2 regions of the Exiguobacterium sp. QJM3NY_9 genome follow, and region 2 is predicted to be linked to the other one. Evidence: predicted binding sites of a transcription regulator. Region 2 holds the regulator's gene; the other holds the start of a gene.
The links. The regulator Rex, encoded in region 2, represses fermentation and respiration genes when NADH is low (regulators of the CRP and FNR family bind a similar motif). The targets are predictions, from matches to a motif close to TTGTGAAATATTTCACAA.
Positions count from the first base shown of each region.

Region 1: the regulator Rex is predicted to act here: its motif matches at 8,563-8,580, upstream of AC0VYQ_RS10405 (cytochrome ubiquinol oxidase subunit I).

Region 1 covers NZ_CM149679.1:2,002,586-2,017,800, forward strand. The annotation lists gene AC0VYQ_RS10365 (alpha-ketoacid dehydrogenase subunit beta) at 1-322, opposite strand, end outside; gene pdhA (pyruvate dehydrogenase (acetyl-transferring) E1 component subunit alpha) at 326-1,408, opposite strand; gene def (peptide deformylase) at 1,787-2,326, shown strand; gene rnjA (ribonuclease J1) at 2,386-4,053, opposite strand; gene AC0VYQ_RS10385 (DNA-dependent RNA polymerase subunit epsilon) at 4,050-4,268, opposite strand; gene AC0VYQ_RS10390 (Cof-type HAD-IIB family hydrolase) at 4,440-5,216, shown strand; gene AC0VYQ_RS10395 (potassium channel family protein) at 5,247-5,915, opposite strand; gene AC0VYQ_RS10400 (cytochrome d ubiquinol oxidase subunit II) at 6,020-7,045, opposite strand; gene AC0VYQ_RS10405 (cytochrome ubiquinol oxidase subunit I) at 7,058-8,446, opposite strand; gene AC0VYQ_RS10410 (N-acetyldiaminopimelate deacetylase) at 8,681-9,793, opposite strand; gene AC0VYQ_RS10415 (LysR family transcriptional regulator) at 9,777-10,667, opposite strand; gene AC0VYQ_RS10420 (disulfide bond formation protein B) at 10,733-11,122, shown strand; gene AC0VYQ_RS10425 (protoporphyrinogen/coproporphyrinogen oxidase) at 11,267-12,541, opposite strand; gene nadE (ammonia-dependent NAD(+) synthetase) at 13,097-13,912, opposite strand; gene AC0VYQ_RS10435 (BsuPI-related putative proteinase inhibitor) at 14,373-14,843, opposite strand; gene AC0VYQ_RS10440 (hypothetical protein) at 14,926-15,138, opposite strand.
Region 2 covers NZ_CM149679.1:2,771,546-2,786,760, reverse strand. The annotation lists gene AC0VYQ_RS14165 (haloacid dehalogenase type II) at 1-225, opposite strand, end outside; gene AC0VYQ_RS14160 (TVP38/TMEM64 family protein) at 369-1,016, shown strand; gene AC0VYQ_RS14155 (flavodoxin domain-containing protein) at 1,622-2,077, opposite strand; gene AC0VYQ_RS14150 (winged helix-turn-helix transcriptional regulator) at 2,194-2,514, opposite strand; gene AC0VYQ_RS14145 (DoxX family protein) at 2,696-3,094, shown strand; gene AC0VYQ_RS14140 (flavin reductase family protein) at 3,113-3,706, shown strand; gene AC0VYQ_RS14135 (hypothetical protein) at 3,824-3,973, shown strand; gene AC0VYQ_RS14130 (hypothetical protein) at 4,204-4,596, opposite strand; gene AC0VYQ_RS14125 (ABC-F family ATP-binding cassette domain-containing protein) at 4,596-6,497, opposite strand; gene AC0VYQ_RS14120 (redox-sensing transcriptional repressor Rex) at 6,666-7,325, shown strand; gene AC0VYQ_RS14115 (twin-arginine translocase TatA/TatE family subunit) at 7,325-7,528, shown strand; gene tatC (twin-arginine translocase subunit TatC) at 7,536-8,315, shown strand; tRNA gene AC0VYQ_RS14105 (tRNA-Ala) at 8,423-8,495, shown strand; gene AC0VYQ_RS14100 (hypothetical protein) at 8,667-8,825, shown strand; gene AC0VYQ_RS14095 (hypothetical protein) at 8,927-9,406, shown strand; gene AC0VYQ_RS14090 (hypothetical protein) at 9,411-9,878, shown strand; gene AC0VYQ_RS14085 (hypothetical protein) at 9,905-10,381, shown strand; gene AC0VYQ_RS14080 (hypothetical protein) at 10,396-10,881, shown strand; gene AC0VYQ_RS14075 (FecCD family ABC transporter permease) at 11,108-12,115, opposite strand; gene AC0VYQ_RS14070 (FecCD family ABC transporter permease) at 12,112-13,113, opposite strand; gene AC0VYQ_RS14065 (iron-hydroxamate ABC transporter substrate-binding protein) at 13,184-14,095, opposite strand; gene AC0VYQ_RS14060 (ABC transporter ATP-binding protein) at 14,100-14,891, opposite strand; gene AC0VYQ_RS14055 (NAD(P)/FAD-dependent oxidoreductase) at 15,075-15,215, shown strand, end outside.

The sequences.
Region 1 (15,215 bases), 770 kb from region 2:
TACCACCTGAACGGTAACGTAGACGCGCGAGCTGAGCTGCTACTGAATCGAACACTTCGAAAACGAAACCGAAGAATTGGATTTCCATGATTGGGCGGAAACCAGTCAAGCTGAACCCGACTGCAAGACCACCAATACCTGACTCGGCGAGTGGTGTATCGAAGACGCGGTCTTCGCCTAATTCATCTTGAAGACCTTCTGTCGCACGGAATACCCCACCGTTTTTACCGACGTCTTCACCGAACAAGAGAACTTGCTCGTCGCGTTTCATCTCGACGCGCATTGCGTCAGTGATCGCTTGGATCATCGTCATTTGTGCCATGGGTTATTTCGACTCCTTTGCTGTATACTCATCAAGCTGCTCTTGCAGGTTTTGTGGTAACTTTTCAGCCATCACGTTGATGAAGTCAGTAACTTTTTGTTTTGGTTCTTTGTCAGCTTGTGCAAGTGCTTCTTTCACATCAGCTTTTGCTTGCTCGATGACTTCGTTTTCTTTGTCTTCGTTCCAAAGACCTTTTGTTTCCATGAACGCACGGAAACGAACGAGTGGATCTTGAGCTTGATACTCATCATCCATATCTTTTGTACGGTAACGTGTCGGATCATCACCAGCGAGTGTGTGTGGTCCGTAACGGTACGTGAGTGTTTCGATCAATGTCGGTACACCGTTGAGTGCTTCGACACGTGCTTGTTTCGTTGCAGCGTAAACTGCGAGAACGTCCATACCGTCAACTTGAATACCGTTGATGCCGGCAGCGACCGCTTTTTGTGCAATTGTTTTTGCCATTGATTGTTTTTCAACCGGCGTCGAAATTGCGAAACGGTTGTTTTGGACAACGAAGATTGCAGGGGCTTTAAATGCTCCAGCAAAGTTCATTCCTTCGTAGAAATCACCTTGTGAAGAACCGCCATCACCTGTATATGTGATTGCTACTTGCTCTTTACCACTTTTCTTAAGACCGAGTGCAACACCGGCAGCTTGAACGATTTGTGCACCGATGATGATTTGTGGCATTAAGACGTTCACACCTTCAGGAATCTTACCGCCTGTGATGTGTCCACGTGAGAACAAGAATGCTTTGTAGAGTGGGAAGCCATGGAAGACCATCTGTGGAATATCACGGTATCCAGGAAGAATCCAGTCATCCTTATCGAGTGCGAATTGTGTTCCGATCATTGACGCTTCTTGTCCTGCTACTGGAGCATAGAAACCAAGACGTCCTTGACGGTTGAGTGAGATTGCACGTTGGTCCCAGATACGTGTGTATACGAGACGACGCATTAATTCCGTTAATTCTTCATCTGAGAGATCCGGCATAGCGTCTTTGTTGACGACTTCACCTTTCTCGTCAAGAATGCGGAACGTTTCAAAGTTTTCTTCCACGTTTTTAAACATGTTTAAGTTCATCTTTTCACCTCATCCTTTCACTGTGCTCAGCGAAATATTCCTCTGACTGATTTGCCCACATACCAATAGTGTTCAAAAATCGAAGTCCCGTGTGACCTTTCTTGAACATATATCTGTGTACCTATTCAGTTGAGTAAACTGTATTAACATGACTCGACACGATTTGATGTCTTGTTCATTACGTTACAAGTATAAAACTGTAACGCCTATAAAATCAAAGGAAATGTTTTATTTTTTTTTACGACCGTCATTTGTGACGCCTTTCACAAAAACCTTCTGTTTCTCCTTCTGTACTATTCAACTATTTGTAACTGTGTTAGTTATGAATTTCCCCTTTCGCTTGTGCTATAATTTTTATAGATGAAAGGGGTGTTGTTCATGATCACCATGAATGAAATCGTACGCGAAGAAGTTCCGACGCTTCACGAACGATCGGTGGAAGTTACTTTCCCACTCAGTGAGGAAGATAAAGAAACGATGCGCTTGATGCGCGAGTTTCTTGCTAACAGTCAAGATGATGAAATAGCTGAAAAGTACGATTTGCGTAGCGGGATAGGTCTTGCTGCTCCTCAAATCGGTGTCAATAAGCGGATGTTCGCGATTCGACTTCCAGACGGCGACGATCTTTTAGAGTTCGGAATCTATAATCCGAAAATCATCAGCCACTCTGTCGAACAGACGTTTTTAACTGGTGGTGAAGGTTGCCTATCCGTCGACCGTGAAGTCGAAGGTCACGTGCCACGCTATATGCGTATTACCCTTACTGGCATCGATCATAACGGAATTCCTGTAAAATTAAGATTAAAAGGTATGAAAGCCATCGTTTGCCAGCATGAATATGACCATTTAGACGGCATCATGTTTTACGATCGAATCGATAAAAAAGAACCATTCAAGGAATATGGACCTGCCACATGAGTTCTTCCACGCCTTGAAACAAAAAAGCCATTTCCTGATTCAGGAAATGGCTTTTTTCGTTAAACTTCCATAATGATCGGCATGACCATCGGATGACGTTGTGTTTTTTCAGTTAAATAAGGTGTTAATGTATCGTTGATGACTTGTTTGATATCTGTCCACTTCGTGTTTCGGTTCGTTAATGATTGTTCTAACGAACGTTTCAACAAGCGCTCCGCATCTTTAATTAAGTTGCCTGATTCACGCATGTAGACGAATCCACGAGAAATGATGTCCGGTCCAGAAACAAGACGGTTTGTTTTCGAGTCGAGTGTGACGACGACGACGACAAGTCCTTCTTCCGAAAGAATACGACGATCGCGTAACACGATGTTTCCAATATCTCCAATCCCTTTTCCATCGACGTATACCGCATTCGCCTGGATTTTACCAGTGATCGCTGCTGCATTGGCATCGAGTGCTAAGACTTCACCGTTATCCATGACGAAACAGTTCTCTTCCGGAACACCCGCATCCATCGCAAGCGACATGTGTTTTTTCAACATGCGGTATTCACCGTGAATCGGCATGAAGTACTTCGGCTTGAGTAGGCGCAGCATCAAGAGTTGCTCTTGCTGACTACCGTGACCTGACGTATGGATATCATTGAGCTTACCATACATCACGTCTGCCCCTGCTTTATACAGCTGGTTGATCGTTTTCCCGACCGAAACAACGTTTCCTGGGATCGGTGAAGACGAGAAGATGACCAAATCATCGGGAATGATTGAAATCTGACGGTGTGTCCCATTGGCGATTCGGCTTAACGCTGCCATCGGCTCTCCTTGCGAACCTGTACAAAGAATCGTAATTTCATTCGATTTATACCGTTTCATTTCATTCGGCTCGATGATTGTTCCTTTAGGTGCCTTGATGAAATCAAGCTCTTGTCCAATCATCATGACCTTGTCCATGCTTCGACCGAAGACGACGATTTTCCGTCCTGCTTCGACCGAGGCATTGACGACTTGTTGGAGACGATAGATGTTCGAGGCGAACGTCGCAAAGATGATTCGTCCATCCGCTTTCCGGAAAATATCCGAAATCGTTTCACCGACAACCCGTTCACTCATCGTAAATCCTTCAACTTCAGCATTCGTCGAGTCAGATAAGAGACAAAGTACGCCTTCTTTCCCGAGTTCTGCCATCTTCGCTAAGTCAGCAGGCTCCCCAACTGGTGTGAAGTCGAACTTAAAGTCCCCCGTATGGACGATATTGCCTTGTGGCGTTTTTACGACGACACCGAACGAATTTGGAATCGAGTGTGTCGTCCGGAAGAATGAAATACTTGTCTTCCGGAACTTGATGATCGAGTCCTCATCAATTTCATGAAGTTCCGCCGTCCGTAATAAACCATGCTCTTCTAATTTGACCTTGATTAAACCAAGGGCAATTTTCCCCGCATAAATCGGTAAGTTCACTTGTTTTAATAAGAAAGGAAGTCCGCCGATATGATCTTCGTGTCCGTGTGTAATGAACACACCTTTGACTTTATCTTTATTTTTGATTAAATACGTGTAATCTGGAATAACATAATCGATTCCGAGCAATTCATCTTCTGGGAACATGACCCCTGCATCAATGACGATGATTTCATCTTGGAATTGAACCACATATGTGTTCTTCCCGATTTCTCCTAAACCGCCGAGTGCGAATACGGCTGCTTGGTGGTTTTTGACGAACTTCATGCGAACGTCGCTACCTTGTAGTCAACACTTTGTTTTTCGTACTCTAGGAATTCTCCACTTACTTCGCGGATGAATTCAACATTAATGTCTTTGATGAGATGATCAATCGATGTTCGCACGTCACGAATGCTCTCTCCTTCAACATACATAACCTCTGTCCGTTCTCTTACTGGTGCTTCCGAACGAAGCGGTTGATAAAATACTTTAAAAATCATACTTAGCAACTCCTTATCAGTCCATTGTTTTTTGTCCTTAGATTAGTATACACGAAAACGGTTCATTTTTTCATCCTTATTCAACAACTGATATCTGCTTGAACCTAGGCGCTATGCTATACTTTCATTTGTAAACGGCTATTCAGCCAATTAAATAGAGAAGGTGAAACCATGGCAAATCAAAAAGTCGTCTTTTTCGATATCGATGGAACCTTGCTTCACGATGGTCATTTCATACCGGAATCGACAAAACAGGCAATCAAACAACTACAGGAAAACGGCGTTTACGTCGCCATCGCTACCGGGCGTGGTCCTACAATGCTGTCAGGCGTCCGTGAGCAACTCGGCATCGATACCGTCATTGGCTACAACGGTCAAATCGTCGTTCATCAAAATGAAGTCATCTATAAACGTCCGCAACCCGTCGATGATTTGAAACATTTAACATCACGTGCAAAAGAGAATGGGCACACACTTGTTTATCTCGGCGAGAAACAAGGCTTCACGACGCGTCAAACAGACGAGACCGTCGCGACGTCACTCGGCGCGCTCGATATTCCCCTTCCTGCTTATAATGAAGAAGCTTACGAGACGCACGATATCTTCCAAACCCTCGTCTATTGCCGGGCAGAAGAAGAATCGATTTATACGCAAAACTACCAAGCATTCGATTTCATTCGCTGGCACCCACAAGCGATGGACGTCATCAATGCCGGATCGTCGAAAGCCGATGGAATTAAACAATTCCTCCGTTTAACGGATATCAAACGTGAAGATACGTTTGCTTTCGGTGACGCACTGAACGATCTCGAGATGCTCCGCTACGTCGGAACAGGCATCGCGATGGGCAATGGATTAGACGAAACAAAAGCCGCCGCCGACTTCGTCACGAAACACATTCTTGAAGACGGCATCGCGCACGGTTTAAAAAAATTCCAATTAATTTAAAAGGGATACAAAAAAAGCTGAGGAGATCCCTCAGCTTTTTACTTTATGGATGGCTCGTTCGAGACGATCCAAATCTTCGTTTTCTCCAATGACGACAAGGTAGTCGCCCTTTTCAATGACTTCATCAGCTTGTAACGAAATCATGACATTTTCTCCCCGTTTGATCGCGACGACGTTCGCGCCGTACTTACTTCGTAAATCAAGATCAATCAACGTTTTGTTTGCCATGCGATCGCTGACCTTGATTTCAACGATTGAGAATTCTTGAGACAGGTCAAGATAATCCAAAATATTCGAACTCATCAGGCCGTTCGCAATCCTAACCCCCATGTCACGTTCCGGGTGAACAATGAAGTCAGCACCGATTTTCCGCAATACTTTTTCGTGGTAATCGTTCGTCGCTTTGACAGTAATCGATTTAACACCGAGTTCTTTTAAAATCAACGTTGTCAAAATCGAAGCTTGAATGTTTTCCCCAATCGCAACGATGACGTGATCAAAGTTTCGAATTCCAAGACTTTTCAATACGTTCTCATCCGTCGTATCGGCGATGACGGAGTGTGTCGCAATCCCCATGTATTCATTGACACGTTCTTCATCCGAATCAATCGCTAGAACGTCATAGCCATTCTTCGATAATTCACGGACGATCGAACCACCAAAACGCCCCAAACCAATTACTGCAAACTCTCCATTCATGTTCAACTCTCCTTCAGATTTCGCTTCGTCAGTAGTAGTGTACCCGATTCCTTCTTAAAATACTATAAACGCCTTCACAGTGCGTGAAGGCGTTTAAGATCTCGCTATTTTTTTACTTTTTCGCCTCTGACATAATCGTTATCAAACAGGAACAATCGTAAAATCAGATAGAGTGCCGGAATCAATAATAATAGTCCGAAGATAAAGACTACGACAAGCGACGTCGCCATTGTTTCGTTAACGACCGCTTTATTGATATCGATGTACGGATATAAGATATACGGTAAATGAGTATAACCGTATCCGAACCATGCAACTCCGTATTGAGCCATGACAGCAATAAAGGCAATTCCATAATTCCGCTTCAGGTAGACGAGTGCGACTGCAACACAGAAGAACACAAAACTTGCTGCGAACCACCACCAGTTACCATTCAAAATGTTTTCATAATGCCATGCGGCTTGATTCTTTAAACCAAAGAACACAAGTCCACAGACGATGATCGTTGGAATGCTCCAAAAGAGCGCCCATTTCCGAATCAAGTCACTCGCCCCTACATCTCGCGCCTTATCTGCGTAGAACAAAAGGAACATCGCACTAATATAAAGGACAGAGACAATCGCGAGTGCTACGACTGACCAGGAATAAAAGTTCGTAAACAATTTCGTCCCTAAAAACTCAACCGTTTCATTCGTTTTACGAATAAAGCCACCTTGACTAATCGTCAACGTCGTCGACATCGCAGCCGGAATCAAGAGCCCCGTCGCACCATAGAGAAACGTATAGAACATACTATCGTTCGAACCGTAGTTCGCAAAGGCATAAAAGCTGCCGCGAATCGCAATCAGAACGAGTACGATTGATGCAGGCACGAGAAGTGCCGTTCCGTAGTAATAAGCTGTGTCCGGGAAAAACCCGACGAGACCAACAAAGAAGAAGACGAAGAAAACGTTCGTCACTTCCCAAACGGGCGAAAGGTAACGTAAAATCAATCGATTCGTCAAATGATCTCGTTTTGTATATTTCGAGTAAAATGCGTAAAATCCAGCACCGAAGTCAATTGAGGCAACGATGAGATATCCATAGAGGAACGTCCAAAGTACGGTTATTCCTAGTGTTTGAATGTCCAACTCGTTCCCTCCTTATTCTTTATCGTCCGCAAACATCGCTTCACCGCGAGTATGGTGATCGTCTGCGAGTTCTTTACCGACAGGATTATTCTTAAACATACGGAGCAATACGACTGTACAAATCGTACCAAGTAAGAGGTACAACATGCTGAATAGAATCAGCATCGGTCCGACTGCAGTAGATGTCGTCGCTGCGTCAGCCGTTCTCATAATACCATATAGCGTCCATGGTTGACGTCCGATTTCCGCGTACATCCAACCTGCTTCAATCGAAACGATGGCAAGTGGTCCACCAATGAAAATACCGCGCAGTAACCATTTATTATACGGGTTCAACTTTTTCAGTCGGAATGCAAGTATGAACAAGGCGGAAATCGCTGCTAAATACATCCCAATCGATACCATGATATCGAAGAAATAGTGGACGAATAAAGGCGCTTGATCTTCTTTCGCAAATTCATTTAGACCGATGACTTCTGTATCTGGTGCTCCACCTGCAAGAATTGACAAGGCGTATGGAATCTTAACCGCACCTTTGATGTCATAACTACCATCTTCTTGCTCATCCAAAATCCCACCGAAAATCAATTCTGCTTCATTTGTCGTTTCAAAATGCCACTCCGCTGCTGCTAATTTTTCAGGTTGATATTTCGCAAGGTACTTTCCTGAAAAATCACCGACGAGCGCTGTCGAGAAGGCGAAAATCAATCCAGCCATGACTGTCAGACGAAGTGCCTTTTTGTGATACGCCGTCTCGGCTGCGGACAATGTTTTCTTACGCAATAAATGGAACGCGGCAATTGCTGCTAAGATGAACGCGACCGTCAAGTAAGCAGATACAATGACGTGTGTCGCTTTTGTTGGCGTTGCCGTATTGAACATCGCTTTTAACGGTTCGATTTGTGTTAACGTTCCGTTGACAATTTTAAAACCTTCCGGAGAATTCATGAACGAGTTAACTGTCGTGATAAAGAAGGCTGACGCCGTTGCCCCGATGACGACCGGAATCCCGATTAACCAGTGTAACCATGGATTCTTAAAGCGATCCCATGTGTACAAGTAAATCCCAAGGAAGATCGCTTCAAAGAAGAAGGCGAACGTTTCCATGAAGAGTGGCAAAGCAATCGTCTGTCCGGCTACTTGCATTAATGAAGGCCATAAGAGCGATAATTGTAATCCGATTGCCGTCCCCGTAACGACTCCGACCGCTACCGTTACGATATAACCGCGCGTCCAACGTCGTGCTAAAAGAATATAATCTGGATCTTTTCGTTTAATTCCAATGTACTCGGCTGCGAGTACCATCAACGGAACTCCTACACCAATCGTTGCAAAAATGATGTGAAATGCTAATGTGAGCCCTGTCAATAATCGACTGAGCATAACTGGATCATTGAACATGTGTGTGCCCCCCTCTTCCTAAACGTACTTCTATATATGTTTATATCCGTATCATAGAGAACATAATCATTTGTGTCTGTTCTAAATGTTTGATGTAACAAATTGTTCACATCTATTCGTGATTTTCTTCACAAAACGTTCGAAAACTAGATGATCTCGCTAAATGAAAACCCTTTACTTCGATTTGAGGCGAAGTAAAGGGCATTTCTACAGTCTTTTTACGATTCATTCAGTTTACACATATTCACGGAAGTAATGATCCAGTAAATTAATCACAAATGGGATCGCCTCTTCATCCGGATTCAACGTCGGCTGATGTAAACCGGACGTTGGATTATCGATTCCAAGCCAAAACATCATGCCTGGGACTTCTTTTAACATGAATCCAAAGTCTTCACCCGTCATCGCAGCGTCGCATTCAACATAATTTGCATTCATCTTAACGAATGAAGAAAATTTATCGACGACGTTTTGATCATTAACGACTTCGTAATAGCGGTTTCCAAATTGCAAATCAATTTTCACGCCAAATGATGCTTCAATTCCACGAACGATGTCACGTACCCGTTCTTCTAATTTTTCCATGTCAGTACCGTTCAACGCACGCATCGTTCCATCTAGCACAGCTCGACCGGCAATAACATTTTCACGAATCCCCGCATCGACCTTGCCAATCGTGATGACACTACAATTCATCGGATTGATTGATCGACTGACGATTGTTTGCAACTGCATGATGAGTGCAGCCTGAGCAACGACCGTATCGACCGTCAAGTGTGGAAATGCAGCATGACCACTTTGACCATAAATCGTGATGTGAACTTCCCGCGCACTGGCAAATAATACGCCAGGACGACTCGCAATTGTCCCGACCGGATATTCAGGTGCCACATGGAGACCATACATTTCACTCGGACGATATTTTTCGAATAATGGACTTTTAATCATCGGTTCCGCTCCACCCGGACCTTCTTCTGCCGGTTGGAATAAGAAGACGACGTCATCCATGATCGGTAACTCGACAAGACGACGAAGCAGACCTAACGCAATTGACGCATGGACGTCATGCCCACAGGCGTGCATCATTCCCGGATGCTCCGAACCAAAAGGAAGACCCGTCGCTTCTTCGATCGGCAAACCATCGATATCTGCGCGGTAACCGATTGTTCGATTTCCGGTCAACCCTTTAACACGAACGAAAACACCTGTTTCAAACGTATCGTAGCTGACGCGGTCTTCAGGATAAGAGCGAATCTGATTTAAAATAAAGGCTTGCGTCTTGAACTCCTTGAATCCTAATTCAGGTATTTTATGAAGTTCTCTTCGCATTTCAATCGCGTATTCCATCTGACTGACTTCCCCCTTCTTCTTTTACGATGTCCCAAAAGGCTTGGACTTGTTTTAACTCAAGCATGGATTCCGTCGATAAAATCCATGTATCGCGTTTCAGTACTTTACCCGAAGACGTCTTCAACGGAATCTGCATCACTTCGCTCGATTCTTGAATCGTTGACTCTGGTAAAATCGCGAATCCAATGCCGTGTAACGCCATTTGTTTACAAGTTTCGATTTGGTCGACGACGAGCGTCCGCGCAGGCGGACTTGAAAAACGATCCTGCCACCACTCGAGTATTTCTTGATAGTACGTCGAATCACTTTTGAACTGAATGAATGGTCGGTCCGTCTTACGCAACTGTTCAAGCGTCGTCAACTCACTATCAACAAGATAGAGCGGGTCTGAGAACAACCGTTCCTTGACGCCCTTCCAGTCCGGATTACCTCGAATGATGCCGATATGAAAATGTTCTTCGAGCATATGCCGCATCATTTCACTCGACCACCCTGTTACGAGTTGGACGCGTACATGCGGGTAACGTTCCACGAAACGTTTCAACACGCGTGGCAACCAATATTGTCCCATGATTGAGGCGACAGCAATCCGAAGGGTTCCGTAGACTGCCCCTTCTTCGGCAGTCAGTTCACTTTTTAGTTCTAATTCTTTTCGATTCATTTCTTTTGCGAGCCCAATGACTTTTTCTCCTTGGGGCGTAATGCTTAATCCACGGGAAGAACGAATGAACAACTTCGTCGCCCACCTGCGCTCAATCGCAACCAATCGTTGACTGAGTGCCGGCTGCGAGACGAAAAGCCGTTCGGCTGCTCTTCGCATATTCAGCTCTTCCGATAAAGTTATCAACATTTCCATTTCCGACACTTGCAATGTAAGATTCGACTCCTCATGATATAAGATGGCATTAGTTTAACACGTTAGGAAGGAAGGTACATATGTCACGCTATCATTTTATGTTAATCGTCTCAACGATTGCGACCTTAGGAAGTCTGTACTTCAGTGAAGTTCGCGGTTTCATCCCTTGTCCACTTTGTTGGTGGCAACGCTTGTTCATGTATACGACGGCATTTTATTTAATCATTACACTCTTTCGGAATCGCCCCGTCGATGCTCTTTTCGTTCGACTATATGTTGGAATCGGTTGGGCAGTTGCTGCCTATCACGTTGTTCTCGAACGCCTCCCGGATGGCGAGGCACTCTGTACGAATGGTTGCCTGATTCAATGGGTCAACTACTTCGGTTTTTTGACAATCCCAATGATGAGTTTAATCGCCTTCACCCTCTTATTGATCCTTGCCTTTTACCCGAATAAAAAAAGTGCATAAGTTGCAGATATCTGTTCAAACAAATGCGTCACGTAGAACTCACTACAAAAATTAACGCACAGGAAACCCGAGCGATTCCATTTCGATAACAGGAATGCTCGGGTTTTTCATTTCATTCCGATGCCGATACTATGCTTGACCGTTTCACTGCCACTCCCTCGACACCGCGTAGGCACTTGAAAAAGATAATTCCGATAACTGACCTTCTCCTTCACACCAATCACCTACGAAAGCAATCGACGTATCCGCTTCCAAAAAGCAAGGCAACGGCCTTTGTCCCATCTTCCATTTGATTTCTTGAACGATTGCGCGTTTCATCGTCCGCTCTGTCACAAGGCGATCTCGCCACCCTGGATAGTGGTGATCTAATAAGTCATGGGCGTGCTGTACTTTTTCTTCAATATATGTTGCTTGACTGACCTGTTTATGATCAAGATATGCGACGACTTGTAAGACTTGTCCCTCTTTCGGAGAAATGCTTGCATCATAGTGTGACAAATCCGTGACGAAGACTTGATGGTCTCGATCGAATACATAAGAAAAAGGAGTATCAATGTAAGGACTGATTCCGACATCATAGACTAGGGCTTCGGCTGGTTCAAACTGCGCGTATGGTTCAATAAAGTGCTGGATCGACAATGGTAATGCAACTTTACGCATCTCGCGAGGAGGTATCGCGAGAATTACACGCTTAGCCGACCATTCATTTTTTTGGCGATCGCGTAATCGATAACCTCCCCCACTTTGTTCAATCGCTGTAATCTTGGTTTTCCGATGGATTTCTCCCCCGTAGTCCGTCAAAACGCGTTCGAGTTCATCAATTAAGGTTTGCCAACCTCCAGCAATATATGAAACCGGTTTGCGCGTACGAAATAGTTTCCGGTAATACGCAAAATAGACAGATGACGGAATATTTTCGGGTTCGGAAGTGAAAAAATTACTCGAAGCTAAATCGAGCATTAACCTTGAGACATCGTCTTCGACCTTTTCTTGGACCAACCAGTCCCCAATTGAAACTTCCGACTCTCCACGTTCGAGTGACAATAGTGTTTTAACGACCGCCCATGTGAAACGCACCTTATCGGTTCCTTCCACTAGTTCTGTCTTCAACAGGCCGAGTGCATTCGCAGGAGCCGCAGTCAAATGTCCAGCAAACTCATATTTCGCCTTAGAAGAAGAAAAATCGAGCCATGTCACATTAAGCTTCAATTGTTTAATTAATGAACGGAGTGCTGATTGGTCACGCCCATAAACAGCATGCGCTCCATAATTGAACGTAAATCCTTTAAGCACTTGCGAAGTTGCCCTCCCCCCCAGTAAACCGGCATCGTACAGATGAATTTCCTTTCCTTGATCCGCGAGAAGTGCTGCCACTGATAAACCAGCTAACCCACCACCGACGACTGCAATCTTTTCCACTCGACGCACCTCCTTTTAAGCATCAATTCCCTTTTCTTGATTCTTTTCCCGATTCCAAACAAAAAAAACGACACCCCTAAAGGATGTCGTTTCAGCGTGTAGACAAACTATTAAAAAGCGTAAGCATGCGGTATCGAGATGCAATCCGTTCGCGCTTCCCTGTCTCGCCTCGTCTTCAAAGCGGCAATCTTCCGCGCCGCTACAGCAAAGCTGCAGGGTCGCGACCGATTGCTTTTCGCTTTAAAAGCGATTCGAGACGGATTGCGCTCTAAACCATCTGCATGCCCGGCTTTCCGTCACGGTATTAGCTAAAAAGCGTCATGTTTCGTTGACTCCTACGGGAAAAAGTGCGTTTTTAACGCACTTTCAGAGGCAGACAAGACCCTGCTCGTTGTCCGTAAGGACCAAGGAGCAACGGCTTGCGCCTCGCCCTAGGAAAGCAACGAATAAAGACGCTTTTTCTCCCGATAGCACTTTGTCTACAGTCTGAAACGAAACCCCTAAAGGATGTCGTTTTAAAAAGATACTTTGCCTCAAAGAGCAAGCATCGTCATATCATTTCCACCAGTCATCTAATGGAGAAACCGGCATATGATGTTTATGACCTACACGTTTATACTGTGTCTCTAGTTTCGTTTGACTTGCAGTTGATATGCTTTTTCCTTCTAGATAGTCGTCAATCTCATCATACGTCATCCCTAATGCGAGTTCGTCAGGTAAACCAGGTCGGTCATCCTCTAGATCAGCTGTCGGTACTTTATCAATCAATCCGACAGGTGCATCTAAATAACGTAACAATTGTTTTCCTTGTCGTTTGTTTAAGCCAGTCAACGGTGTTAAATCACAAGCCCCGTCACCATGCTTCGTGTAGAAACCTGTGACGAATTCAGCTGCATGATCCGTTCCGACGACGAGACAACCAAAGTGCGCTCCAAGATCATATTGTACTTTCATCCGTTCACGTGCCTTCGTATTGCCTTTACTGAAATCAGATAGGACTTCTCCTGTCGCGACTTCAAATGAAGCCATTGCCGCTTCTACTGCCGGCTTGATATCAACGCGTAACGAGTGATCTGGTCGAATGAATGATAAGGCAAGTTGTGCGTCCGATTCATCCTGCTGCTGTCCATAAGGAAGGCGGACCGCATAAAAATGAAAATCTCGTCCTGTTTCTGCTCTCAGTTCTTCTACAGCGAGTTGACAGAGCCGTCCGGCAAGAGACGAGTCTTGACCACCTGAAATACCAAGGATAAATCCTTTAGCACCCGTGTGCAGTAAGTATTCTTTTAAGAAACGAATCCGGTTCGCCACCTCTTCATGCGCCTCGATGACTGGCTTGACTCCTGTCGCTTGAATGATGTCTTGTTGCATTGTCACATCACACTCCTCATTCTCTATTTTTTACCAAAATTAGACGAGAATACTCCCCCTTCTAAACGTTTAGGGCGAAGCCCTAGTCCAAGTGGGGGATGAATCGTCGTCGGACAGGACGTGTCTTCCAACACGTCAATTGTCCGACGCTCTTCGTTTGAAAACAATTAAAATCAGGAAGAATTAAAATGTCACGTTCTTTGGAAACTGAAGATATCGGGTTGTGACAGGAAGTTCGTCTGTCACGTAAAATCTTCAACGTCCACCTTGCGGATGACCGAAGTAGCGAAAACTAAGCAGAGTAGGTATCCGCTCAAAAGAAACGGGCAAGATTAACGTTCAACCGTCGGGACGACGGGGTTAGCCTGATAAAGTTTCGAGCATTAGATCGAATAACTCAGGAATCCTCCACCTTTTAGCGAAGCATAGGTGGAGGAAGTTCAATAGTTTCAGTTTAGCATCATAGCTTCCCTTTAGAAATAACGGATGTCACCTTCGATGTCGAGTCACGCGCTCCCTCGAATTGTTGAACAGTCATTCCGTCGATTTCTTTTACATCGCTAGTATCTGATAATTCAATCGTCACTTCATATTCCTTTTCCTCATACGGTTTAAACTGTTCTTCTTCAATCGCTTGTGTAAAAAGATGTTCTTTCGAAAACGTGTAAATTACGTGATTTCGTCCATCACGCACCATTAATTCAAAGCGTTGTGATGAAGGATACGCAATTTTCACGTTTTGGTCATTTGGATTGTGCAACCGTACGATTGCCTCTATTGTATTCGATCCAACAGCCTGTCCTGACACGGCAATTTCAATCGGTTGATTCGACACTTTTGTTGCAAGGTCCGCTTTTTTAGTTTCTTGACTACATCCGACTAACATGAGCGCTAATCCAAGTAACAGCAACCGTGTTCGAGACCATTTCATGACGTCTCCTCCCTCTTTTCATCCATTTTATCATACAAAAAAGGAGACAAGGTTTCCCTCATCTCCCTTTCATAGTTGCTGATTAAGCAACAGGCATTTCTGTTACATCCGTTGAACCTGAGAATAATTGTTCCATCCCCGTTACGAATAACTCATCACAGATCGCATCTGTCGCTGTGATCGGTGCGACGAGTGTGATGGTCCGACTATCACCTGTCTCGATTGTAACGTACACACCAGAAGCCGTTCGTTCTTTATACCCCACTGCTAAGTCTGTTTCTGCAAAAAGTATCATGTCCCCGCATCTCCTTTGTTATGTTAGATTTCAGTTAAACCAACTCACTCGGTTAATCTCGAATCCGTTATGTTGAT
Region 2 (15,215 bases):
TTGTAAGAGGGCATAACGGAGTGCATCACGCGTCACTTGACTGAACGGAACGTATTGTCCATTCAGTTGACGTAAAAAGGAATATTCCAGTTGCTTTTGACGCCAGACTTGGCTGATGTCTGCGCCATGCTCCGGGTAGAGTTCTTCTGCTTTGACTTTAACAGCATGAACGTCAAATAATGTACCATAAACATCAAAGACGAGTGCTTTTATTGATTGTGTCATAGTTATCACCTTTCTACTTTCCGTGGTCTCTTTTAGTAGTTCCCAACATCGTCGGCAGACGAAACCTGTCCAGTCAGGCGTGATATGTAAGAAAAGGGGGAAACGACTGAAAAGGGCTTGTCGTGAAAAAATGGGGGGATATGATGTCACAACAACGAAAAATCTTAAAGATTGTAGGTATAATAGCGATCGTCATCGGACTGATTTGGTTCAGTCGATCGTATTTGAACATTAGTCCGACAGAAATCAAGGAATGGATTCTATCGTTCGGAATGTGGGCACCGATTTTGTATATCTTCCTCTATACCGTACGTCCGTTGATTTTCTTTCCGGCGTCCGTCTTGTCAATCACAGGCGGACTGGCCTTCGGTGCCTTGATGGGAACGGTCTATACCGTCATTGGTGCAACACTAGGAGCAGTCGTCGCTTTTTTAGTCGCGAAAAAGCTCGGCAAAGGAGTTATTAAGAACGGTGCCGGAAAAGTCGATCAAATCCAGCAACAGCTCGAGAAGAATGGGTTCATCTATGTCTTAATCTTCCGTCTGTTACCGATTTTTAATTTTGACTTGATTAGTTACGCAGCTGGACTCTCGAAAGTTCGTTTGTTGCCGTTTTTCTTAGCTACGTTGATCGGAATCATTCCCGGAACGTTTGCCTATAACTTTTTAGGGAGCAGCATCGTTTCGAAAGACCCACGGATCATCATCGGTGCAATCATCGTCTTTTTAATTTTGACGATCGTGCCGTGGTATCTTCAAAAACGCTGGAAAGCGAAAAAGAATCTTGGTTAAGCATTACATCACGGGACTCTTCCGACATCGGAACAGTCCTCATCGTGTGACAACGTGATATTGGGCAATACAAGTGCATTCCGTCTTGAATCGCGTGAAGCGAGTAAGTCCTTTTGAACGAGATAAGGGTAGCAGATGTAATATCTGTTACCCTTCAGCGTGTAGACAAAGTAGTATGAGTGATAAAAGCTTGTCACCTTTCCGTTGCTTTCCTCGGGCGAGGGACAAGCCGTTGCTCCTTGATCCTAACGGACAACGAGCAGGGTCTTGCCTGCCTCTGAAAGTGCGTTAAAAACGCACTTTTCCCGTAGGAGTCAACGAAACGTGACGCTTTTTAGGTAATACCGTGAGGGAAATCCAGGCATACAGCCGGTTTAGAGCCCATTCCGTCTTGAATCGCTTTTAAAGCGAAAAGTAATCGGTCGCGACCCTGCAGCTTTGCTGTAGCGGCGCGGAAGATTGCCGCTTTGAAGACGAGGCAAGACAAGGAAGCGCGAACTGATTGCATCCTCATGTAGAATTTTCATGATTTATAAGAGTTTGTCTACAGCCTGAAGGGTAGCGGATGTAATATCTGCTACCCTTGTCTGCTCTTTATTACCTCGTCAGTTCATGACAAGCTGTTCGACGTGCTTGAAAAATTCTTGCGCAAATGACCGGCAAGCCTGTTGTTTGTCGGCCGTATCTGGGTCAAATTCAATCTTTAGACCAGGTAAGACGATTTGTGCATCAGCTGACGTCAGGGCTTGTTCAAGCAAATCGACGGCAGCACAATATTTCGGATAATCGCGGTCTCCGGAACCAAAGGCAGCAGCCGGAATGACGATTGAACTGGCAGCGAGCTCATCGACGAAGTCTTCTGCTTCATAGGGGAGATCACCGTCGCCCCACGTGTAAGAGCCAAGCAGGACGGCGTCATACTGCGCTAAGTCACTTGGATATAGTTGATCGAGTTCTTCCGTCTGCACAAGGCAGCCGTTTTGCTCGAGTTCTGATTTAAGTAAGTGCATGATGTCTTCCGTATTGCCAGACATGCTGACGAAACCGATCATGATTTTCATGACATGACACATCCTTTCAAGAGTGGGGCACGTCTTCATTCTAATTGAAAATGATTCTCAATGCAAAAAGAATAAAAAAAGACACCACATGCCCAGCATGGATGTCTTCTTTTCAGTCAATCTTGTAACTCAGCCCATTCTTCGATCGAACGAATTACAGGCTCAAGCTGACGACCTTTGTCTGTCAAACTGTATTGAATTTTTATCGGACGTTCCGGAATGACGGTCCGGGCTACGATACCTTCCGCCTCAAGTTCCTTCATGCGTTCCGTTAACATACGACCAGAGAGCTCGGGAATCGCATCTTGAATTTCATTGAAACGACAGGTCTTCGTCAAGAGATGACGTAAAATCAAACCCGTCCACTTCTTGCCCAATATTTCAAAGGCATGTTCGACTTTCGGACAAAGGGCCGTCGGAATTAGTGTATTCTCCATCAGCGCTCATCCTTTCTTATATATGTAGTATACCCACTTTGATGCGAAAATACGAATTATTTTACTTATAGTAATAAAAATAACGAAAACAAATCTATTTACTTTTAGTAAGTAATAGTTTATTATCGATATTAAGTTACTAATAGTAATTAAAAAACATTAAGTAAAAGGAGTTTTATACATGATGGATTTAGGATTATTTCTGATTCGGTTGATTATCGGCTTAACATTTGCGGCACACGGAACACAAAAATTATTTGGATGGTTCGGTGGACATGGTATCGCAGGGACAGGCGGTTGGTTTGAGTCCATCGGGATGAAGCCAGGGAAAACACTTGCACTGATGGCAGGGATTGCTGAACTGGTCGGAGGATTATTATTCGCCGGTGGATTATTCCTGTGGATTGCAGCCCTCCTGATCATCGGTTCGATGATCGTCGCAATCGTCAAAGTGCATGGGACGAATGGTTACTGGGTGACACAAAACGGGTACGAATACAACATGGCACTGATCGTCATCGCCTTAGGCGTTGCGATGATCGGAGCTGGAGACTATTCACTCGCAGCACTTATCGGGTGATCGAAAAGGACGGTTTTTATGAAATTTGATGCAGCAGACTTAAGTCCAAAAGAAAACTATAAATTGTTGATCGGCAGCATCATTCCACGGCCCATCGCTTTCGTGACGACGAAAGGTGCAGATGGAGTCGTCAATGCAGCACCATTTTCCTTTTTCACGGTCGCCTCAAGCAACCCGCCACAACTGGTCATCGCCGTCCAGCAGACGGAGCAAGGGCAAAAGGATACCGCAAAAAACATCTTGCTGAATCAGGAATACGTCATCCATATCGTCAGTGAAGAAATCGTCGAGGCAGTCAATGAAACCGCGGCACCACTCGCATATGGTGAAAGTGAACTCGAACGGACGAATTTGACGTTAGTCGATAGTGATTTGATCGATGTTCCGGCTGTCGCGGAAGCGAAGATCCGCTTTGAACTGAAGTTGACGAATCATCTCGAACTCGAAGGGGCGAACCTCCTGATTGGAGAAATCGTCCGGTATCACGTCGCGGACGAACTCGTCGAGTCGTTCCGGATTGATCCGGATGGTTTAAAAGCGATCGCCCGTCTCGCAGGTAACGACTATGCGAAAGTCGGAGACATCTTTACAATTGCCCGACCGACGAGCTGAAGGCGGATTGACGAGTAGAACCAGTATTTTTTAGAAGCAAAAAGGCACGTCCCGAACGCGGGGCGTGCCTTCAGCGTATAGCCAAACTCTTATAAATCACGAAAATTCTACATGAGGATGCAATCAGTTCACGCTTCCCTGTCTCGCCTCGTCTTCAAAGCGGCAATCTTCCGCGCCGCTACAGCAGAGCTGCAGGGTCGCGACCGATTGCTTTTCGCTTTAAAAGCGATTCGAGACGGATTGCGCTCTAAACCGTCTGCAATCTAAAAAGCGTCACGTTTCGTTGACTCCTACGGGAAAAAGTGCGTTTTTAACGCGACTTGCCAGAGGCAGGCAAGACCCTGCTCGTTGTCCGCTAGGATCAAGGAGCAACGGCTTGCGCCTCGCCCGAGGTAATCAACGAAAACAGACGCTTGATTGTGATAGTACCTTGTCTACAGTCTAAAGGCACGTCCCGAACGCGGGACGTGCCTTTTTATGTCGGACAACTGAAGAAGTTACTCTGCATGGTGACGTTTTTCGTACTGGAAACCATCGAGTAGAAAAAAGAGAATCGCCAGTGCCCAAATCCCGAGACAGCTGATCAAAAAGGCGACGAGCGGTGACACGGCACCGTAATAGCTGATGATTAACGGGTCATTCAGTTCAACGAACATCTGGGTCGTCAGCAACGTACAGATTAATCCGGATAAGAGGCTGATGAAGAGACCACTCCACGTCTTAATCACGAGGCCGATCATGCACGAGATGAGGATGAACAACAGGACGACGGCATTAAAGGCATCCGGCCGGATGAAGGCCGACACGTAGTCGGCATACATCGGAACGAAATAGAGAACCCCGGACAATAACCCTTGAACGAGGTTGATGACATAGCTTTTCGAGCGCATTAGTGGAAACTCTCCCATCGTTCCATCAGTTCGAGGAGGTCCGTATCAATCTGATCCCGTTCTGCCGACAGCGCCGTCGCCTTCGGAATATCGTTGAAGACTTCCGGTTCGCAAAGCAGTTGTTCGATTTCAGTTGATCGAGTTTCCAGGCGTTCGATGTCTTGTTCGAGTTGTTCAAGCTGTTGTTTCTTTTTTCGTTCTTCTTTTTGCGCATCTTTGTCGATGCTTTTCGAAGCAGCGACTTTGATTGCTTTTTCTTCCTCTGCTTCGAGGCGGGCGATTTCTTCTTTCTCGGCCTTCTTCTCCATATAGTAAGAGTAGTCGCCGAGATAATCCGTCACACCTTCCGGGTTCATCTCGATGACGCGTGTCGCAACCCGGTCGATGAAGTAACGGTCGTGGGAGACGAACAGGAGCGTGCCTTCATAGTCGACAAGCGCGTTCTCAAGCACCATCTTCGAATCAAGATCGAGGTGATTGGTCGGCTCATCGAGAATGAGGACGTTCGTTTTGCGTAATTTTAACTTCGCGAGAGCGAGGCGTCCGCGCTCGCCGCCGGATAATTCATGAACGAGCTTGAAGACATCATCACCACTGAACAGGAATTGACCGAGGACGGACCGGACTTGTTGTTCCCGCATCAACGGCCACTCGTTCCAAATTTCATCGATGACCCGGTTGCGGTCGTTGAGCTCGGCTTGCTCCTGATCGTAGTAACCGACGGAAACGCCGGTCCCGAAACGATGTTCACCGAATAACGGTTTAATCCGGTTGACAAGAACTTTCAGTAACGTCGATTTTCCGATTCCGTTCGGACCAACGAGGGCGAGGGATTCGCCACGTTGTAAGCGGAACGTGATGCCTTTTGAGACGGCTTCTTCATAGCCGACCGCGAGTTGCGTGACTTGTAACACATCGTTCCCACTTTGTTTTTCAATCGGGAACGACAGGACGGTGCTGCGTTCATCCCCATCCGGACGATCAATCCGGTCGACTTTTTCAAGACGTTTGCGGACGCTTTGTGCGCGTTTCGTCGTCGTCGCCCGTGCGATGTTACGCTGGATGAAGTCTTGCATCTTCGCGATGTCTTCCTGTTGCTGTTCGAACTGCTTCATCTCTTGTTCATACAGTGCTGCCTTTTGTTCCAAGTACTTCGTGTAGTTGCCGGTAAACTTCCGGCAGACGTTGCGTGACAGTTCATAAACGACGTTGACGACCTGGTCGAGGAAATAACGATCGTGGGAGACGATCAAGACCGCTCCACGGTAACCAGCCAGGTAACTTTCGAGCCAAGAGAGTGTATCGATGTCGAGGTGGTTCGTCGGCTCGTCAAGAATCAACAGCTCAGGTGCCTGGAGCAACATCTTCGCCAGTGCGAGTCGCGTCCGTTGTCCACCGGATAGCGTCTGGATCCGGCGTGAATAATCGTCCGGATAAAAACGCATCCCGTGCAGGACGGAGCGGATGTTGGCTTCGAACTGATAACCGCCGGCGTCCGAGAAGTCATGTTGGGCCTGATCGTATGTTTTCAACAGACGGTCGTAAGCAACAGCATCATTCAAGATATGGTCCATCCCCATCTCAATCTCCATCCGACGGAGCGAACGTTCCTGCTCTTGCAGGTGCTCGAACACGGTCAACATTTCATTCCAGATCGTTTCATTCGACTCAAGACCACTGTCCTGGGCGAGGTAACCGATTTTCACTTCCTTACTCTTCATGATCTCACCAGAGTCATGACTGAGCTCTCCGGCGATGATTTTTAAAAGTGTCGATTTTCCGGCACCATTTCGTCCGACGAGCGCAATCCGGTCCCGCTCCTGCACTTCGAGTTTAATATTGTCTAAAATCGGCTCAACACCGAATGATTTTGATAGTTGGTTCACTTGTAAGAGAATCATAAAAACATCCATCCTTCCACCCTTTAGTCTATCATGAAAAAAACGCAGGAGTCCCGTGGAATATATTATTTGTTAGTCTATGTGAAGTGGTTTACAATCAAAGAGAATAGAATTCTTTGCATTGATTTGGGTGCCACGTCAGAACGTGGCCGAAGGGGGAACTGCAGTATGAATGGGCCAGACACAAAAATACCACAAGCGACGGCGAAACGACTGCCGTTATATTATCGTTTCATTCAGAGTCTTTATAACTCAGGCAAGCTGCGCGTCTCTTCAGCAGAGCTCAGTGAAGCGGTCAAAGTCGATTCAGCGACGATCCGCCGCGATTTTTCCTACTTTGGGGCGTTAGGGAAAAAAGGATACGGTTACAACGTACAACATCTATTGACGTTTTTCCGAAAGACACTGAATCAGGATGAAGTCACGAATGTGGCACTTGTCGGGGTCGGACATCTCGGAACGGCGTTTGCAAATTATAACTTTTTAAAGAATAATAGTACTCGGATAGTCGTTGCGTTTGATGCGGACGAAAACAAGGTCGGAACAACGACGCAAGACGTTCCTATCTATCATGTCTCTGACATGAAAGAGCAAATCGAAGCGAACAAGGTTGATGTCGCCATCTTGACGGTCCCATCCCAGTTCGCACAGTCAGTAGCGGATGAGTTAGTTGAGTATGGTGTGACCGGAATCCTGAACTTTACACCGGCGCGGTTGAACGTACCGGCCCACGTTCGGGTCCATCACATCGATTTGTCGATCGAGTTGCAGTCACTAGTTTATTTCATGAAGCATTATTCGCAATCAGCTGAAGGAGTGAAATCATAATGGAAAACTTAATCCCATTTACACTCGGTATTGGACCAGGAAGTATCGCTTTAATCGGTGCCGTCGCCTTGATCATCTTCGGACCGAAAAAGTTACCGGAGCTCGGTCGTGCTGCCGGTCAGACGTTAAAAGAGTTCAAGAGTGCGACAAACGGCATCATGGACGATGATAAAGACAAAAAGGATGAATCGAAAGAGAAGTGATTAAATTATGGCGATTGATCAAGAACAGAGTGTGACATCGCATCTAGACGAATTGCGAAAGCGGATCGTCTGGTCACTCATCATCGTCGTCGTCTTGTTCGCCGCGGCCTTTCCGCTCGTCCGACCGCTCGTGCGTTTTCTGCAGTCGGACCTGAAAGAGCTCGGCATCGGATTGAATGCCTTTAATGTGGCCGATCCCCTGATGTTGTACTTGAATTTAGCGTTCATCATCGCGGTCGTCCTGGCTTCACCATTTTGGATGTACCAGCTATGGGCGTTCATCCGACCCGGTTTATTCGAACAGGAACAAAAAGCGACCTTGACGTATATTCCGGTCACGTTTTTCTTATTTTTGTCCGGAATCGCGTTCTCTTATTTTTGGTTACTTCCGTTTCTACTCAAAGTATCGACGGAACTTGGGCAAGAGCTCGGCATCGAGCAAGTCATCGGGGTCGAAAACTATTTCAGTTTCTTAATCCGGCTGACGATTCCGTTCGGTATCTTGTTCCAACTGCCGGTCGTGACGATGTTCTTGACCCGTCTTGGACTCGTGACGCCATTGTTCATGCGGAAAAATCGGAAATATGCGTACTTTGCGCTGTTTGTCATCGCGGCTTTAATCTCACCACCGGATGTGACGTCACATCTGATGATTTCGGTACCGTTGTTCGTCCTCTATGAAATCAGCATCATGATTTCAGCCCGGACGTACAAAAAAGTACTGATTCTTGAGCAACAAGCGGAGCTTGAACGGCAAGCGGATTTGATGCGTGAGTTGAATAAGTAACAGTCTCCTCTCGGTCGTTTCGGCGACGGAGAGGTTTTTGTTTGGAAGCGCTCTTTTTATATTGAAAAAGTGAATCGATATGGTTTATACTGATTACAAGAATATGAGGGGGCTTAGCTCAGCTGGGAGAGCGTTTGGCTGGCAGCCAAAAGGTCGTCGGTTCGAGCCCGATAGTCTCCATATGTACATCACTTGGCATTTGCCGAGTGGTGTTTTTTGTTATAGTGGTGGCGGCAAAACAGAAGCTTACAGCCTGGATGATGTTGATGAACCGATTGAAGTCGTTTTCTGTGTTTATCCTTTTGAGGGAATGGGAAATTTCTTAATAGGTAATCAAGAGGGGGAAGCATTATGAATCCATTTACGACGTTAATTGCCTTCATCGTCGGCTGTCTTGTTCTGTATCTCGGAATCCGTGATAAGAACGGTTGGTTGATTGGTGTCGCACTGATTCCGTTAGCAATTGTTGCGTATAGCGTCATCTATCTCATCATTCAAGTTTCAGCCTAGAAACTCCTTTTTTAAGGAAGTTTCTTTTTTTTTGAAACATAACTGGTAAACTGTAAGTATATGACAGTATAGACAGTTGAAACGAGGGAGGGCATTTCAGGATGGAACAAACGCTCCGAGAGGAACGATTACAGGCGTTGACGGTTGCTTATATCGAAAAAAATCAATTGCAGAATAAAAGTTGGATCATCGCTGCCTTGATGGCGACAGCAGGAACGTTTACGGAAATCTTCAGCACGACCATGTATTTGAGTCTGTTACCGCTTGTCTTTCTCGTGTTTGATCTCCCGTTTCGACTCGAAAAACGAAAAATCCTGGCGCGCTATCTCTCAAGCGACCAAGTGACGAACCAATCGTTGCTGTGGCTCGGGACTCAATTCGTCCTGTACGGTTCGCTGTACACCGTGATACTTGAGACGAAAGAGATGTCGATCTGGAAAATTGCCCTTTCGATGCTGATCATCCTCGCACCGGTCTATTACGTTACGGACTGGTTGTTTAAAAAGATTGCCCGGTCAGGCGATCCCGACTTCGTCAGTGATAAAGAAATTCATGCGAATGTCAAAGAAGTGGAGGAGTGACAGGGTGAGTACATTGATTGAAAAAAATACACGGCTCCAGCTGTTGGCAGCGCCGATTAAGAAAGTCCAGATGGGGGTGTTAATTCCCTTACTTTTGATTGGAGTCCTGTTTTGGTTCATCCCGAGCTTGCGACAAACGGGTTTATTTACAACGTTCGCACTCTCTTTACTGGCGTTAGGTGCTGCAGTGAGAGAAGTCATTCGCCTACAGGTTTTAAAGCAACGCCTCGCGAAGGACGTCTATAAAAAGACGGTCTTGAAAGTGGCACGTGTGTCGATGATCGGTTCGTTCATCCCGATCCTTCCACATTATGTGGGGACTGTTTTTCCACAATACGCCGGTATTTCTTTTACGGTCTTTCTTATGTCGATCATCGTCGCCTATTTGATTGTGTCCCGATTGAACAAACAAGCGAAACAATTAGATCCGGCATTCGTCACGATGCGTGAGATTGAGCGTTACCGTAAGTAAGCGAAACACACAAGAGGAGTGAACGGATGAGAAACACTTTAAGCACGTATCAAAAATGGACAAAAATCAGCCGGCAAATCCGGACGTATGTAATTGCGGGCGTATTTTTTGCGGTGCTGCTCTTCTCCGGAAGCGGGCACCTGACGGATTCAGCAGTTGGATTTTTGATTCTTACGCCGTTACTCGCCTATAATGGCATGCAGCGAGTGATCCAATCCGTTCTGTTAGTTCGGTCGAAGGTACAGGCGCGACCACTTGGTCTGCTGTTCGGTGGGATCACTTTGCTCGAAGCGGTCTTTATTGCGGGTGCCGCAGTTGTCGCCCCACACCTTGGACAGTGGGGCTATCTGTTTCCGCTAATGTTGTGGATTTCAGGGATGCTGCAATTTCAAAAGTGGACGGACCGGACGGTAACGAAGCTCGATAAAATGGATTTGCTTGAGATACCGGACCGAAAAGGAATCGAACACTGTCATCCGACGGGGGAAGGAATCAGGATGTAACGAGGAGGAAGACGATGGATAACATACAACACGAGCGGAAAATGGATTATATCCGATTTTCAAAACGGGCACGTTACATTCAAACGGCATTGTTTGGACTGGTATTGTTTACATTTCTTTTTTTAGCGGACGACTGGCACCTGACGGAATCATCGTTTCAGTACTTTTTGCTAGTCCCTTTGTTGTCCTATCAATGGATCGTCCGATTTTTGAAATACCGGTATTTCAAGAAGCGGTTTGACGGGCTTGAGGTCTGGGATCATCTCGGACTACCGTATATATTGATCAGTATCATCGAAGTACTGGTCGTCGTCCTGGGGCAAATCATCACGCCCTACGTAGCGCGTCCCGAATACATCGGACCGTTCCTTGTCTTTTTCCTAACGGTGCTGTCATTGGACCGGATTGTTGATAAACGGATTAAACGACTCGATCCGACACACTTATCGGAACAGGAATTGATCCGGGCGGAACGGGAAGAAAAACGAATCAAATATTAAAAACTGTTTTTTGCAAAAGGAGTCGAGGTCAGAAGAATGGCAAATCTAATCATCACAGTGATACTTTTTACATTGATTACAGTCGTTATCGTTTCTGTAGTCACGTTAGTAGTGAAAAAAATTAAGAAATAAGTCGACTTGAATGTTGATTTCTAAACGAAAGAAGGAGCGGACTCGAAATCCACTCCTTCTTTCGTTTTCATTTTTTTCGGTGACACGTGGATTGTTATTTCTTTGACAGCAAATAAATGAAGTAAGGAGCACCGATGATCGCAACGACGATTCCTGCCGGGATGCCTTGCGGGTCAGCGATGTTCCGACCAATCGTATCGGCGAGGACGAGTAACCATCCGCCAATCAAGACGGCGATCGGTAAGAACAGTTGATGCCTTGGTCCGACGAGGGCGCGCGCGATATGGGGCGCCATCAAACCGATGAAGGCGATCCCGCCTGTTACAGAAACGGCGGATGCAGCGAGTGCGACAGCGGCGAGTAACAGTTGGATGCGCTCCTTTTCAATCGCGACGCCGACGCCGATCGCAACCGGTTCATTCAGCGCCAGCAGATTGAGTTTGTTTGCTTTATAAAACGTAAACGGTACGAGAATAAGCAGCCAAGGCAATAACGCGTAGACGAATGTCCAGTCCGTTCCCCAGATGTTCCCGGCGAGCCATTTGGCGATGAAGTCGACCTTCTCGCGGCGCGCGGATGAAATCAGGACGACCATGATGCCGGATAACGCCATCGAGAATCCGACCCCGGTCAAAATCAGACGAATCGGTTGCAGGCCACGGACACGGTCATACGATAAGGCATAAATGGCAATCGCTGTGATCAATGCCCCGATGAAGGCAGCAACTGGTAACCCATAGATGAACGCACCGACATCGACCGGGAAGTAAAGGAAGAAGGCGGCGATGGCGACACCAGCACCTGTATTGATACCGATGATGCCGGGATCTGCGAGTTCGTTGCGGGTGATGCCCTGAAGAATCGCACCGGATAAGGCGAGTGCCATGCCGGCGAGTACCGTGATTAAAATCCGCGGCAGGCGGAGTGAGAACAAAACAAACTCTTCTTTGAACGAGCCTTGACCGAACAGTGTCGGCAGAAGCCGGTCGTACGAGAGGGAGGCGGGCCCAAGCCCGATACTGATGATGATCGTTCCGAGCAATAACAGACTAAAGACGATAAAGATCAACCGCTGACGGCGGCGGAGCGATGTTTCAATCATGAGAACGCACGACCTCCTTTGCGGACGATGAGTAAGAAGAACGGCAGTCCGAGCATCGAGACGATTGCAACGACCGGTGTTTCGTATGGAGCATACAGTGTCCGGCCAATCGTGTCCGCGAGTAACATGAACGTTGCACCGAAGACGGCGGTCATCGGGAGGATGAAGCGGTAATCGGTGCCGACGATTGCGCGGACGATGTGCGGAATCATCAAGCCGATGAATGCCATGTTACCGACTAAAGCAACGGCGGCCCCGGCGAGCAGGATGACGACGACGTAGAGTACACCTTTAATCCGGGTGATGTTTTGCCCGAGCCCGAGTGCGACTTCTTCTGATAAGCTTAAAATCGTTAATTGACGTGAGAAGATCATCGCAATCGCGATGCCAATCAGGATGACGGGGGTGATGATTTGCAGTTGCCCCCAGGTCGTTCCAATCAGCCCGCCGGATGTCCATTGCGAGACGTCTTGAGCGATTTTGAAGTAAATGCCGATCCCTTCTGCGATTGCGTATAAAAAAGCAGAAATCGCGGCCCCGGCGAGGACGATTCGAAGTGGTGAAAACCCGCCACGTTTTGAGGCACCGATCCCGAAGACAAGTAGGGCACCGGCTGCTGCTCCAAGGAAACACGCGAGCATGATGCCATAGTAATTGATACCGGGAATGAAGACGAGCGCAAGAGCAAGGGCCGCGTTCGCGCCTGCCGTCAGCCCAAGCAGTCCGGGATCGGCAAGGGGATTACGTGTCATCGCCTGCATGATCGCACCGGAGACACCGAGTGCAGCCCCGACCAGCATCGCAGCGACTTCGCGCGGTAACCGGATTTCCTGAATGATTTTTGCTTTATCGTTCAAGGGACCGAACGTCAAAGCGTTCCAGACCTCACGTATCGTCGTGTCGGCGGCACCGAACGTCATCGAGATCCAGAACATGACGACGAACAGGAGTAAACCGAACGTGATTTTCAGTCCGAACGGGAATCGACCGGATGACATAGTTATCGTCTCACTTTCATTAGATAGTCAAAAAGGAGGGACCGAAAAATCGGTTCCCTCCTTATTTTTGTTACGCGCCAAGGAAACTTTTCTTGAAGAACTCGAGCTGACGTTCGAGCGTCAATGGATCATTGAAGTAAAATTCTTTCGAATCGACTTCGAAGACGTGGTTGTTTTTAACAGCAGGAATATTTTTGTATGTGTCTGTTTCTGTAAACGAGTTATCTGCTTCTGCCGTCTTACTGAAGATGAGGTAATCCCCTGCATATTCAGGTAAGACTTCCGGTGATAGCGCGTAATAGCCGTCTTTTAAGGCCATTTCCGTAACTTTTTCCGGCATCTTTAATTTCATTTCCTGGTAGAGGATTTCTGTACCGCGTCCCCAGTTGTCGCCGAAGACGTAAAGCTGTTTATCGAAGCTTTCGATGACAGAGACCGTCGCATCGTCACCGATTTTTGCTTTAATCTCTGTTCCGGCGTCCGCTGCGCGTGTTTGAAAGTCTTTGACCCAATCGCGTGCTTCTTGTTCTTTATTGAGCAATTTACCGATTTCGATATGTTGTGTCAAATAGTCGACTTTGCCGTACGTGTACGTGACGGTTGGAGCGATTTCTTTAAATTTATCGATGTTTTTCGTTGTATTGTAGCCGATGATGAGATCGGGTTCGAGTTCGATGACTTTTTCGACGTTTTCTTCCGATACTTCCTGGACGTCTTTCAAATCAAACTTCGGATTCGATTTTGACCACGAATCGACACCGACGAGTGGGACGTCGAGTGCCATGACGTTTCCGGCGAAACCGGCAAGGACGACGACGCGTTTCGGATCAGCCGGGACTTCGACGTCACCTTCTTCCGATTTATAGGTGATCGTTTCTTTTTTCGTATCAGAAGACGTATCTTCTGTTTTATCTGTATTGCCGCAGGCGGCGATGACAAGCGTTAAGAGTAATAAAATCGGTAAGAGTACTAGTTTCTTCATGTGGTTAATCTCCCTTGATTAAGTTGTAGGTGACACACATCGGCTTATTCGTCCGTGGATCACGACCGATTTCGGCATCGATGTGGAATACTTCTTTTAAGACGTCATGCGAAATGACTTCCTCGCACGTTCCGGCTTTGACGACTTCGCCTTCTTTCATCGCGATGATGTAGTCGGCAAAACGGGCGGCCTGATTTAAATCATGTAACACCATGACGATCGTCCGGCCTTCCGTCCGGTTGAGATGCTCGAGCAGCTCGAGGACTTCGAGCTGGTGGGCGAGATCAAGGTAAGTCGTCGGCTCATCGAGGAAGATGATATCCGTTTCCTGCGCCAGCGCCATCGCAATCCAGACGCGTTGCCGTTGACCACCGGACAAGGCGTCGACCGGACGGTGTTTGAATGCCGTCGTATCCGTTGCCTCTAACGCCCAGTCAATGATCTCGTAATCATGTTTCGTTAAGCGACCAAATCCTTTTTGATAAGGAAAACGACCGTATGAGACGAGCTCTGCGACCGTTAGACCGCTTGCACTTTCCGGTGTCTGAGGCAGGATCGCCATTTTCCGGGCAAGCAGCTTTGTACTTTCCTTCGCAATATCGAGACCGTCAAGCAGGGCACGACCAGACTGATGGGGGATGATTCGGGTCATCGCTTTCAATAAGGTCGATTTACCGCAACCATTCGCACCGATGATTGTCGTGATTTGCCGATCCGGAATCTGAACCGTCAAGTCTTTGACGATGGTACGATCTCCGTATCCGATACTGATTTCTTCTGTTGCTAGACGTACCATACGCAGAGGCTCCTTCTCGTTTAAAGCTATTTTCATTGATAATGATTATCACTATCGTCTCCCTAACCATACCAGTCTCATAAAAACGCTGTCAACATTTTTTCTTGTCTTCAAGAGATGTTCACGTTATCATTGGGAATGAGAATGATAATCAGTCGTAGTCGAGAGCGAGGAGTGAGTGGGATGGAACAGCAGGAATTGTTTGATGTAACGGTAATTGGTGGAGGCCCGGCCGGGTTATACTCGACTTTCTATAGCGGATTACGCGGGATGAAGACGAAAATCATTGAATACCAGGCAGAGCTTGGTGGCAAGATTCATGTT